One region of the Pseudomonas sp. NPDC079086 genome, then DNA from elsewhere that is predicted to be linked to it. Evidence: predicted binding sites of a transcription regulator. Region 1 holds the regulator's gene; the other holds the start of a gene.
What was found. Region 1 encodes FliA, which starts transcription of late flagellar genes. Its sites were predicted from a motif close to CTAAAGTTTNNNNNNNNNNNGCCGNTAA; they were not measured.
Positions count from the first base shown of each region.

Region 2: a site for FliA is predicted at 2,297-2,324, ahead of flgM (flagellar biosynthesis anti-sigma factor FlgM). Genes of this name have one in related genera too.

Region 1 covers NZ_JBITTY010000002.1:967,523-973,417, forward strand. Annotated here, with positions in the region: gene ACIGEK_RS14240 (chemotaxis protein CheA) at 1-1,197, opposite strand, end outside; gene ACIGEK_RS14245 (protein phosphatase CheZ) at 1,209-1,997, opposite strand; gene ACIGEK_RS14250 (chemotaxis response regulator CheY) at 2,017-2,391, opposite strand; gene fliA (RNA polymerase sigma factor FliA) at 2,489-3,235, opposite strand; gene fleN (flagellar synthesis regulator FleN) at 3,232-4,062, opposite strand; gene flhF (flagellar biosynthesis protein FlhF) at 4,140-5,441, opposite strand; gene flhA (flagellar biosynthesis protein FlhA) at 5,457-5,895, opposite strand, start outside.
Region 2 covers NZ_JBITTY010000003.1:583,587-589,481, forward strand. Annotated here, with positions in the region: gene cheR (protein-glutamate O-methyltransferase CheR) at 1-397, opposite strand, end outside; gene ACIGEK_RS17530 (chemotaxis protein CheV) at 442-1,374, opposite strand; gene flgA (flagellar basal body P-ring formation chaperone FlgA) at 1,448-2,206, shown strand; gene flgM (flagellar biosynthesis anti-sigma factor FlgM) at 2,364-2,708, shown strand; gene ACIGEK_RS17545 (flagella synthesis protein FlgN) at 2,794-3,261, shown strand; gene ACIGEK_RS17550 (flagellar brake protein) at 3,343-4,092, shown strand; gene ACIGEK_RS17555 (TIGR04282 family arsenosugar biosynthesis glycosyltransferase) at 4,089-4,700, opposite strand; gene ACIGEK_RS17560 (TIGR04283 family arsenosugar biosynthesis glycosyltransferase) at 4,697-5,389, opposite strand; gene ACIGEK_RS17565 (MFS transporter) at 5,386-5,895, opposite strand, start outside.

The DNA of each region.
Region 1 (5,895 bases):
AGCCGTTACCACATCCAGATTAGACACCGCCTTGGACATGGCCTCATCGCCACTGCTGGCGCCCAGACGCACCAGGCGGTTACGCACCAGCACTAGCTCACCGACCATGTTCATGATTTCATCCAGCCGCGCGGTATCAACCCGCACAGTGGTTTCCGCCTCGCTAGGCGGCGCAGCTTTCTCGGCTGCAGGCGCGGCTGCCGGAGCAGCAGGCGCCTTGGCCGGCTCCGTTTTAGCTGCAGGTTTTGCAGCTGGCTTGGCAGCGACCTTTGCAGGCTCCGCAGGCTTAGCTACTGGAGCTGCCGGAACTGCTGCAGGCTTGATCGCCTCAGGCTCAACAAACTTGCCTTTGCCATGCAGCTGATCAAGCAGTGCTTCGAACTCGTCGTCGGTGATATCACCGCTCGGGGGTGCTGCAGGCTCAGACTTGGCCGCTGGCGCGGCGGGTGCCGATACAGGTGGCGGAACAAACTGACCCTTACCATGCAACTGATCGAGCAGCGACTCGAATTCATCATCGGTGATTTCATCGCCAGACGCCGCTACTGGCTTGGCCGGAGCAGGTGCAGGTGCAACATCAGGGGCCACAAACTGGCCTTTGCCATGCAGCTGATCGAGCAATGACTCGAATTCATCATCAGTAATTTCATCACTGCTAGCAGCGCTCGGAACTTGCGCCGGAGATTCATCCAAGGCGCCCAGCAAATGCTCGAACTCACTGTCCGTGATATCGCCTGCGGTCTCAGCAACTTCAGGTTCAGGTTCAGGCTCAACGTGCGCTTCAGCCGACACAGTGTCTTCTGCGCCAGCCGGCTCAGCCAAACGGGCTAAGGCGGCCAGCAGCTCAGGGGTGGCGGGGGTTAGATCGGTACGCTCACGCACCTCGGTAAACATGCTGTTGACGGCATCCAGTGCTTCCAGCACCACATCCATCAACGCGGAGTCGACGCGCCGCTCACCCTTACGCAGGATGTCGAAGACGTTTTCTGCGATATGGCAGCATTCCACCAGCTCATTGAGCTGGAGAAAACCGGCACCACCTTTGACGGTATGAAACCCGCGAAAGATAGCGTTGAGCAGATTCATGTCATCCGGGCGACTTTCCAGCTCTACGAGCTGCTCGGACAGTAGTTCAAGAATCTCGCCGGCCTCTACCAGGAAGTCCTGGAGGATTTCTTCATCGGCGCCGAAGCTCATAAGACGTGCTCCTAAAATCCCAGGCTGGAAAGCAGGTCGTCGACATCATCCTGATTGGATGCGACGTCTTCACGCTTATCGGCATGAATCTGCGGACCTTCACCACGCGAAGGCTCTTTTTGTTTTTCTTGTTCGGCGCGGAGCAACTCGTGGTTGTGCTCAATGCCGGCAAATTGGTCCACCTGACTGGCCATCAGCACCAGTTTCAGCAGGTTGCTTTCCACTTCGGTAACCAGCTGCGTTACACGCTTGATCACCTGCCCTGTAAGGTCCTGGTAGTCCTGAGCCAGCAGAATGTCGTTGAGGTGCCCGGATATCTTGGCGCCATCACGCTCGCTACTAGCTAGAAACAGCTCAACACGCTTGGCCAACTCACGGAAGCCATCGGCGCTCATCTCGCGGCGCATAAAGCGCCCCCAATCAGCGCTCAGGCTATGTGCCTCACTACTGAGGTCATTAACCAATGGGGCACTCTGCTCAACCAGATCCATGGTGCGATTGGCCGCTTTTTCGGTCATCGTCACCACGTAATTCAGCCGTTCAGTGGCATCGGTTATTTGCGAAACCTCCGTGGCATGCGGCATATGGGGGTCGAGCTGGAAATTGACGATGGCGTTGTGCAGCTCACGCGTCAGCTTGCCGACTTCGTGATACAGACCACGGTCACGCGCCTTGTTGAGCTCATGTATCAGCTGTACCGCTTCACCAAAGTTGCCTTGTTCCAGGCTATCTACCAGTTGGCGAGCGTTGTGTTTCAGGGTCGACTCAAGGTCACCCTGAACGGAATCTTTATGTTCCATAGCACCCTCATGGCAGACATCAGCCGTTGACCCGCTCGAAGATTTTCTCGATCTTCTCTTTCAGCACTTGGGCGGTGAACGGTTTAACTACATAACCGTTAACCCCAGCCTGGGCTGCTTCGATGATCTGATCGCGCTTGGCTTCTGCAGTAACCATCAACACCGGTAGCGTTTTCAGGCGTTCATCTGCGCGAACCGCACGCAGCAGGTCGATACCCGTCATACCGGGCATGTTCCAGTCAGTCACCAGAAAATCGAAACTGCCGCTCTGGAGCATGGGCAGCGCGGTGACGCCATCATCGGCTTCCGCTGTGTTGGTGAACCCCAAGTCACGCAGGAGGTTCTTGATGATCCGTCGCATCGTTGAAAAGTCATCAACGATGAGGATTTTCATGTTCTTGTCCAAGTCGACCTCCGTACAGTCCCAAACGCACCCAGCAACCTGTATGCGCTTTTAATCGTGAAACCGGCCCAGCGTTAGCAAATGCAACTCAATGTGCGCGCCACTCGCCCAGACGAGCGCGTAAACGAGCGGCACACTGACTGTGTAGTTGGCTTACACGTGATTCGCTAACCCCCAACACCTCGCCGATCTCTTTAAGATTCAATTCTTCATCGTAATATAGCGCTAACACTAGACGCTCGCGCTCCGGCAGGTTGGCAATAGCATCTGCCAAGGCCGCCTGAAAGCGTTCATCTTCCAGATCACGAGAAGGTTCGAGGTGGTTGCTGCCAGCGTCTTCACCCAGCCCGCCGTGCTCGCCGTCCTGCAACAGGTCGTCGAAACTGAACAGGCGGCTGCCTAAAGTGTCGCCAAGAATGCCGTAGTAATCCTCGAGACTCAATTGGAGTTCGGCCGCAACCTCTTGATCTTTAGCGTCTCTGCCAGTTCTAGCCTCAATTTTTCTAATCGCATCACTGACCATGCGGCTATTGCGATGCACCGAGCGTGGCGCCCAGTCACCTTTGCGCACCTCATCGAGCATCGAACCACGAATGCGAATACCGGCGAATGTCTCGAAACTGGCGCCTTTGCTGGAGTCGTATTTTTTTGACGCTTCGAGCAGACCGATCATACCGGCCTGGATCAAGTCGTCGACCTGCACATTGGCCGGCAGACGGGCCAACAGGTGATAGGCAATGCGTTTGACTAGGGGCGCGTAGCGCTCGATCAACTGGTGCTGGGAGTCCTGCGCCTGCGCCTTGCTATACATACGAAGTCCAGAGGCTGCTGTCATATGGCCGTGTCCGCGATCGGTTGCTGCACCAGACGCTCAACGAAAAACTCCAAATGACCGCGCGGGTTAGCCGGTAACGGCCAGGCGTCGACTTTCTGGGCTATCGCCTTGAACGCCAGCGCGCACTTCGAGCGCGGGAAGGCTTCGTAGACCGCGCGCTGCTTCTGCACGGCCTTGCGTACTGACTCGTCGTAAGGCACTGCACCTACATACTGCAGGGCAACATCGAGAAAGCGATCAGTCACTTTAGTCAGCTTAGCAAAGAGGTTGCGACCTTCCTGCGGGCTGTGGGCCATATTGGCCAATACGCGAAAACGATTCATGCCGTGGTCGCGGTTGAGCAGCTTGATCAGCGCGTAGGCGTCGGTAATCGACGTGGGCTCATCGCACACCACCACCAACACTTCCTGGGCCGCGCGCACGAAGCTGACGACACCATCACCAATACCGGCGGCGGTGTCGATAATCAGCACATCGAGGTTGTCGCTGATATCACTGAAGGCCTGGATCAGCCCGGCATGCTGCATGGGCGATAGCTGCACCATGCTCTGAATGCCAGACGCTGCTGGCACGATACGAATGCCGCCAGGCCCCTGCAGCAACACATCACGCAGTTCACACTCGCCGCTGATGACGTCTTCCAGGGTGCGTTTAGCGCTTAGGCCAAGCAGCACATCGACGTTGGCCAAGCCCAAGTCGGCGTCCATCAGCATTACCCGGCGGCCGAGATCAGCCAGGGCCAACGCCAGGTTCACCGAGACGTTGGTCTTACCGACGCCACCTTTGCCGCCGGTCACCGCAATCACCTGTACGGGATGCATACCCATGTTTTCTAACACCTTGTCTAACTTCGACTGGAGCCACTTGGTCGGCTAAGCACGTTTCAATTCCAACAACCTGCCACTTAACTGACGCGTCGTGCAGGTTGCTGGTAAAGGCCGGCAAACATCTCCGCCATCGTATCCTCGCTTGGATCTTGGGTCGCCTGCAGCCCTACGGCTCGGCTCACCAACTGATGACTGCGGGGAATCTGCAAGTCATCGGGAATGCGTGGCCCATCAGTGAGATAGGCTACCGGTAGACGCTGGCTAATAGCCAGTCCTAAAACCTCACCCAGGCTGGTGGCTTCATCTGCTTTGGTCAGGATGCAACCAGACAAGCCGCAGCGCTTATAACTATGGTAGGCGGCTTTCAGCACTTGGCCCTGGCTGGTGGCGGCCATTACTAGATAATTTTTTGCGTTGACGCCACGGCTGGCCAGGGTTTCCAGCTGCATACGCAGGGCTGGGTCGTTGGCGGGCAGGCCGGCAGTATCGATCAGCACCACTCGCTTGCGCGCCAGCGGAGCCAGGGCCTGGGTCAGCGACTGACCCGGATCGACCAGGGTCACCGGGACATTGAGAATACGCCCCAGAGTCTTGAGTTGCTCCTGAGCACCAATGCGGTAGCTGTCCAGGCTGACCAGGGCAATATGCTGCGCGCCGTACTTGAGTACGTAACGCGCGGCCAGCTTGGCTAGAGTGGTGGTCTTACCCATGCCAGCTGGGCCCACCAGGGCGATCACACCACCCTCTTCCATCGGCTCCTGCTTCGGCGTCTTGATCGCATGAGCCAGGTGCGCCAGCAGCATGCGCCAGGCTTGGCGGGGCTCGGTTACGTTACTGACACGTTCGAGCAGCGCTTTCGATAATTCGGCCGACAATCCCATACGCTGCAGACGGCGCCACAGATTGGCTTGCTGCGGACGGCGGTTCTGCAGCTGCCCCCAGGCAATCGAACCCAACTGCACTTCAATCAGCTCGCGCAGGCCATGCAGCTCGAAACGCATCGCATCCAGGGCGCGCTGATCGGTTACCGCAGCAGGCGCAGCCTGAGATTTGCGCATGACGGCAGCCAGGCTGTCAGCAGGCAAGCTGTCGGCAGCGCCAAACAGCTGGCGGTCTTTGCCGGCATCAACCTGAGTACGGGTGGTCAGCTCGGCCTGGGCCGTGGCGATTTTTGCCTGGGTCTTGCGCAACTCGGCTTCCAGCGCCGGATTGGGCTGACGGGCTGGCGCGGCAGGCACCTGATAATCCAGCGCAGCGGTCAGTTCGACACCGCCGGCTACCCGGCGATTACCAATGATCGAGGCATCGGCACCCAGCTCATCACGCACCAACTTCATGGCGGTACGCATATCGGCGGCGAAAAAGCGTTTGACCTGCATGGCCTGTAACCTCGATTAGTTCTGCCCCACCGTCGCAACGATGGTGACCTGCTTGTTATCCGGAATTTCCTGGTATGCCAGTACATGGATACTCGGAACCGCCAGCCGCGCGAATCGCGAGAGCATCGCCCGGACCGGACCGGCCACCAGCAAAATCACTGGCTTGCCGAGCATCTCCTGGCGCTGCGCCGCTTCCACCAGGGAACGCTGCAGCTTCTCGGCCATGCCTGGCTCCAGGAGGATGCCCTCCTCGGAGCCTTGACCGGCCTTCTGAATACTGTTGAGCAATATCTGTTCCAACCTGGGCTCCAGGGTGATCACAGGCAGCTCCAGCTCTAGTCCCACAATGCTTTGCACGATTGCACGGGCCAACGCGACGCGTACCGCCGCCACCATCGCGGCGGGATCTTGACTCTTCACCGAGACATTGGCGATGGCTTCCGCAATGGTGCGG
Region 2 (5,895 bases), on a different contig from region 1:
CGATATTGGTCTTCTCGAACTCGTCGATGGTCATCGACAGCGAATAGGGCTCCTGACCCGATGAACAAGCCGCCGACCAGATGCGCAGACGCTGACCCGGGCTGGCCTTGATCATCTCAGGCAGCACACGGTTCTTCAGCACCTCGAACGGATAGGTATCGCGAAACCAGAGGGTTTCGTTGGTGGTCATGGCATCTACCACCTGCTCACGCAAGCCACTGCGTGGCTGACTCTGCATGCGCTGCACCAGCTCACCCAGGGTCTTGATGCTGTTCTGCTCCATCAACTTGTTGAGCCGACTGGAAACCAGATACTGCTTGTTGGTGCCAAGCAGAATGCCGCAGGCTTTTTCCAGGAAAGTCCGGAACTGCTCGAAATCCAAATTACCTGTAGACACTCGCGAGGCCTCGACAAACATATGATTCACTGAGGGCCAAGCCCTCAGTCCCCTGCCGCAATATTGATGCGGTCAGCTACCCGTGCCGCCAGGTCATCCGGGCGAAACTTGGCGAGAAAATCATCCGCGCCCACCTTTTTCACCATGGCCTGGTTAAATACGCCAGATAACGAAGTATGCAGGATGATGTGCAGCTTTTGCATGCGCGGATCGGCGCGGATCTCTGCGGTCAGCGTATAACCATCCATTTCCGGCATCTCGATGTCGGAAATCAGCATCAAAAACTCATCTGCAGGATTTTTGCCCTCTTCAACCATCGCCTTCAAATAGTCCAGCGCCTGACGCCCGTCGTTCAGCGCCACTACCTCCACACCAACAGTCTCTAGGCAACGGGTTACCTGCTTACGCGCAACCGATGAGTCATCGCAAGTCAGCACACGCTTGCTTACCGCACGCGCCTGGGTTTCGGCATTCAGAACGCCTTCAGAAATAACTTCCGATGTCGGTGCCACCTCGGCAAGAATCTTTTCGACATCAATGATCTCGACCATTTTGTCGTCAAGGTGGGTAACCGCCGTCAGGTAATGGTCACGCCCAGTGCCCTTGGGTGGCGGATGAATCGACTCCCAATTCATGTTGACGATGCGCTCGACCGACTGCACCAGAAAGCCCTGAACCTTGGTGTTGTATTCAGTGATGATGACGAAGCTGTTGTCGATATTGGCCAGCGGCGCACTGCCAGTAGCCATGGACAAATCAAGAATCGGAATAGTGCCACCACGAATATTGGCGACACCGCGAACAACCGGACTGGATTTCGGCATGATGGTGAGCTTGGGGCATTGCAGCACCTCTTTCACCTTGAATACGTTGATCCCATACAGCTGGTTGCTGTTCAGACGAAACAGCAACAACTCCAAACGATTCTGTCCAACCAACTGAGTTCGCTGGTTAACCGAATCCATCACACCGGCCATACCCAAACTCCTTATTTGAGTAACAGATTGCTGTCAGCGTAGCAGGCGGCACGCGCCTTGCTACCCAACCCACATGAACACTGAAACGACAACTAACCGACACTCACTGGCAAAATGCCGCTACTGGCTGGCAGTTGTACCCGCTTTGCTGGCACTCGGCTATAGCGTCTTGGCAACAGCCAACTCCACGCGGCCTGAACAACTTATCGGCGCTGGCGAAGTTTTTCTTGAGCAAGCGGTGAGCGATTATTTACAGCGTAGCAACATCGCTGGCCGCCATGAGATTCAAATCAACCGGCTCGACCCACGCCTGCGCCTGCCGCTGTGCCCGCAGCCATTAACCACGACCCTGGAAAGCCCTGCCGAACCTATTGGCCGCGTAACCCTGCGTGTACGCTGTGAAGGCGCCGCCCCCTGGACAGTGTTTGTGCCTGGGCAAGTGCGCCTGTACCGCGAAGTAGTGATCGCCAGTCGCCCGCTAAAACGCGACAATCTGCTGACGGATATGGATGTAGTTCTAGCCGAACGGGATGTCGGCCTGCTCAACCAGGGCTATCTCACGGCCCTCAAGCAAGCAATCGGCAAAAAATTGACGCGACCACTGTTGCCCGACCAAGTGCTTGCGCCAATTCATGTGCAAATGGCCGAAGCCATACGCAAAGGTGATCAGGTCGTGATCAGCGCCCACAGTGGTGGTATCAGTGTACGCATGCCGGGCGAAGCCTTGTCAGATGGCATAGTCGGCAAGCAGATCAGCGTGCGTAACCAGCGCTCCAATCGGGTGATCAGAGCCCGTGTAATCGGGCCTGGACAAGTTGAAGTAGCGATGTAGGCATGATTCTTGTTTTAACTTTGTGCACTCGGTGAGCTGACGATTATCCACACTGTGTTTAGACTGTTACCTGACGCACACTTTTTTGCCCTAAAGTTTTTCAGGGCAATGCCGACAAGCTAGGCAAGCGTCCAAACACTGTTCGAGGTTTTGCATCATGGTCATTGACATCAACCGGCTCAACAATGCCGCATCGCCAGCCAATTCGGGGCGGACCGGCAGTGCGCAGGCAGGTGGCCAGAACGAAGCCATCAGCGGTAAACAACCCGGCAACGTACCCAGCCCCGTCGAGCAAGCGAAGCAAGCCGGCAAGAGCGGCGAGTCGGTACAGCTGAGCCGCGAGGCCCAACAGTTGCAAAAAGTCAGCGAAAAGCTGCGCGATCAGCCAACCGTCAATAAAGAACGTGTCGCCCAGCTCAAGCAGGCGATCGAAGACGGCAGCTACCAAGTCGATAGCCAGCGCGTCGCCAGCAAACTGCTTAATTTCGAATCCCAGCGCTAGTCACCGGGCTACGCTGGGGTAATTGGCCGCCCAATAGACACTGCATGCCACTCACTGCAGCGTCTGTTACCCCGAAGAGCCCGCAATGCACGACACCAGCCTGCTTGAACTGTTCACCAACGATATCGGCACCGCCGAGCTGTTGCTTGAATTGATCGACACCGAATTCCAAGCCCTCAGTGACCGCGACCTCCCTCGCCTGCAGAGCATTCTGACGGAAAAACTGCCGCTGCTAACGCTACTCGACCAGCACAGCAAGGAACGCAGCCAACTACTCGCAAACCTCAACCTCAGCACCGACCGCACTGGCCTGCAAGCGCTTGCCGCACAGTCCAGTCTCGGCGAACTGCTGCTTGAGCGCGGGGATCAGCTCAACGCCCTGCTTGAACGCTGCCAAGCGGCCAACCTGCGCAATGGCAGGCTGATTCGCTCCAGCCAGGCTTCGGCCCACAGCATGCTCGGCATTCTGCGCGGCAACGAGACGCCAAGCCTCTATGACAGCCGCGGCAGTGCCGCTAGAATCGCCCAGCAGCGCCCGCTCAGCCAGGCCTGAAACCTATAAAAGGCACAGGGGACATACTGTCATATAGCCAGTATGCTAGTGCCATAGCATTTGCTCGGAGAGTTATGGACCGTGTCCAGTCCTTTTAGCCAGGAAGATGGCCCGCAGCCACCCAAGGTGCTCAAGGCACCGGTGGAAATAGTTGCCAACCTGCGCCAACTGCAACAGAACCATGACCCACTGATCATCACCTTCCACGAACGCAACCAACGCTTCCAGAGCTACGTGATCAACGTTGATCGCGACAAAGACCTGTTGATTCTCGATGAGTTAGTGCCGAATGATGGCGAGCGCTACTTGGCTAATGGCGAGGCGTTCAGTGTTGAAGCCTTCCATGACGGCGTGCGCGTGGCCTGGAAATGCGAACAGAGCGTGCGTATCACCGAGCATGAGGGCGCGCGCTGCTACTTCAGTCCGATGCCACTTGAGGTGATCTACCACCAACGACGCAGCGCCTTCCGCGCCCCACTCAAGCAAAGCGAACTGATCAAGATCGAGTTGGCTGGCGATAAATTGCGTACGGCCATACCTGGGCATTTGCTTGATATCTCTGCCACCGGCTGCAAATTGCGCTTTCCTGGCAATATCAGTAGCAGCCTGCAAGCCGGCCAGGTGTACGAGCGCTTTACCGCGCGGTTTCCTTTCGGCGCCATGACCACCGCCATTGAGATGCGTCATGTGCAGTACGAAGAGAAGCTCGACACCACCTTTGTCGGCGCACGCTTCCACCGCATTAATGGCCAGGAGCAGCGCCTGGTCGAACGCTTCGTTTACCAGCTGCAGCGTGAAGCGCGTCGCTTTGAAAGTGACGGTCTGTTCTAGATCAAGATATTCAACGCCGCCAGGCGCGACAGATCTTCAGGCCGATCCACATCCCACAACGCAGGCAGCAGCGCCGGACGCCAGTCCAGCTGCTGCAGGCGCTGCAGCGTCATATCGAAGACCCGCTCAGTACCCCACGGCATATCGCTGAACAAAGCCGCGTCTATGCAGCGCAACCCTAGCAGCACATAACCGCCATCTTCTGCCGGCCCGATTACCACGGACTGTTCCTGCAGTGCATCACAAGCTGCCTGCAGATAACCGCCATCGAGCGCCGGGCAGTCATTGCCGATCAGGATCACGGCATCACTTTCCGCCAGGCCTAGGGCGGCAATACGGCGCATGCGCTCCCCCAGATCGCCAGCCGGTTGCTCGACCAGCGTCCAGCCAAGGCTTTGCGCCAGCTGCTGCAAATCAGCACCGGGCAAATCATCCAGCCACAGAAAGCGCTCAGCAAAGCCGCGAGCCGGCAATTGCAAGGCGCGCTCCAGCAGCAACTGCTGCAAATCACAGGCGCCCTGAGCCCCAAGAGCCGGGATCAGGCGCGTTTTCACCCGCCCCGCCACAGGTGCGCGAGCAAGCAGGTGCAATGAAATCGATAGGTTCATAGCAGCGACCCTCGACGGTACTGACGAGCTAGTTTTTCCGGGCTGGCGCCACAGTAGTAGGCCAGCCGCAGGCACCACATCAGCACCACGGTACGCCAGATCCCGCGCTGCTCCCAGCGCCGACTGGACGTCGACAACGGCGGGCGCAGACAACGCGGGCGGGCCAGCGCCCTCAAACGGCGGCACAACTGCAGATCCTCCATCAGCGGAATCGGCGCGTAACCACCCAAGACTTCGAAATGCCGGCGAGCAACAAAAATCCCCTGATCACCCGAAGCAATGCCACTCAGGCGCGAGCGCAGGCTGATCATCACGCCAATCAGGCGCAATGCCAGGCCAGGACCGGAGAGACGCACATCAAAACGCCCCCACAGCGGCCGCTCGCTCAGCGCCTCCTGCAGACTTCTGAGCGACTCGGCACTGACTCGTGTATCGGCATGCACAAACCACAGGTACTCGCCACGCGCCGCCGCCGCACCGGCATTCATCTGCAGCGCACGGCCAGAGGCAGTTCTCAGCAATTGGTCAACCCGCCCCAGAGCCAGCTCACAGGTGCCATCGCTGCTGCCGCCATCGACTAGGATCAACTCGGCAGAGGAGGCGCGCAGATCTGCAAGATCATTCAGCAAACACGGCAACGCCTGAGCCTCATTGCGCACCGGAATCACCACGCTAAGCAGCGGCGTCATCCGCGCGTCTCTGTTTGATTGGGCGGCTCTCCTGCTGGTTCGGTACCCGGCTCTTGCACTGCGCTGTTGTCGTGCATCTGCTCATGCACCACCTGCTCATCAACACGCGGGTCGAGAGCTGCCGTCAGCGGCGAGCTGGTGGTGCTGTCCGGCATGGGGATGTGGTGCAGCGGTGCATCGTCGACCTGATGCAGATGGGTAACGCGCTCCGGCCGGATACGCAGTACCAGAATCAGGGCGCAGCCGCAGACGAAGACATACAGCATGTTCGCGCCGAGAAAACGCATCAGCACACCTGCCAACAATGGCCCAATACTGGCGCCGACACCGAAGGTCACCAGCAACATGGCCGTCAGTGATACCCGACGTTCGGCCTCGACATGGTCATTGGCCAACGCCACTGCCAGCGGGTAAAGGCTGAACTGCAAGGCACATACCGCAAAGCCGCCGGCAAACAACAGTGGCAAACTGGCCTGCTGCAGAATCGCCAGGGGCAACGCAGCCAA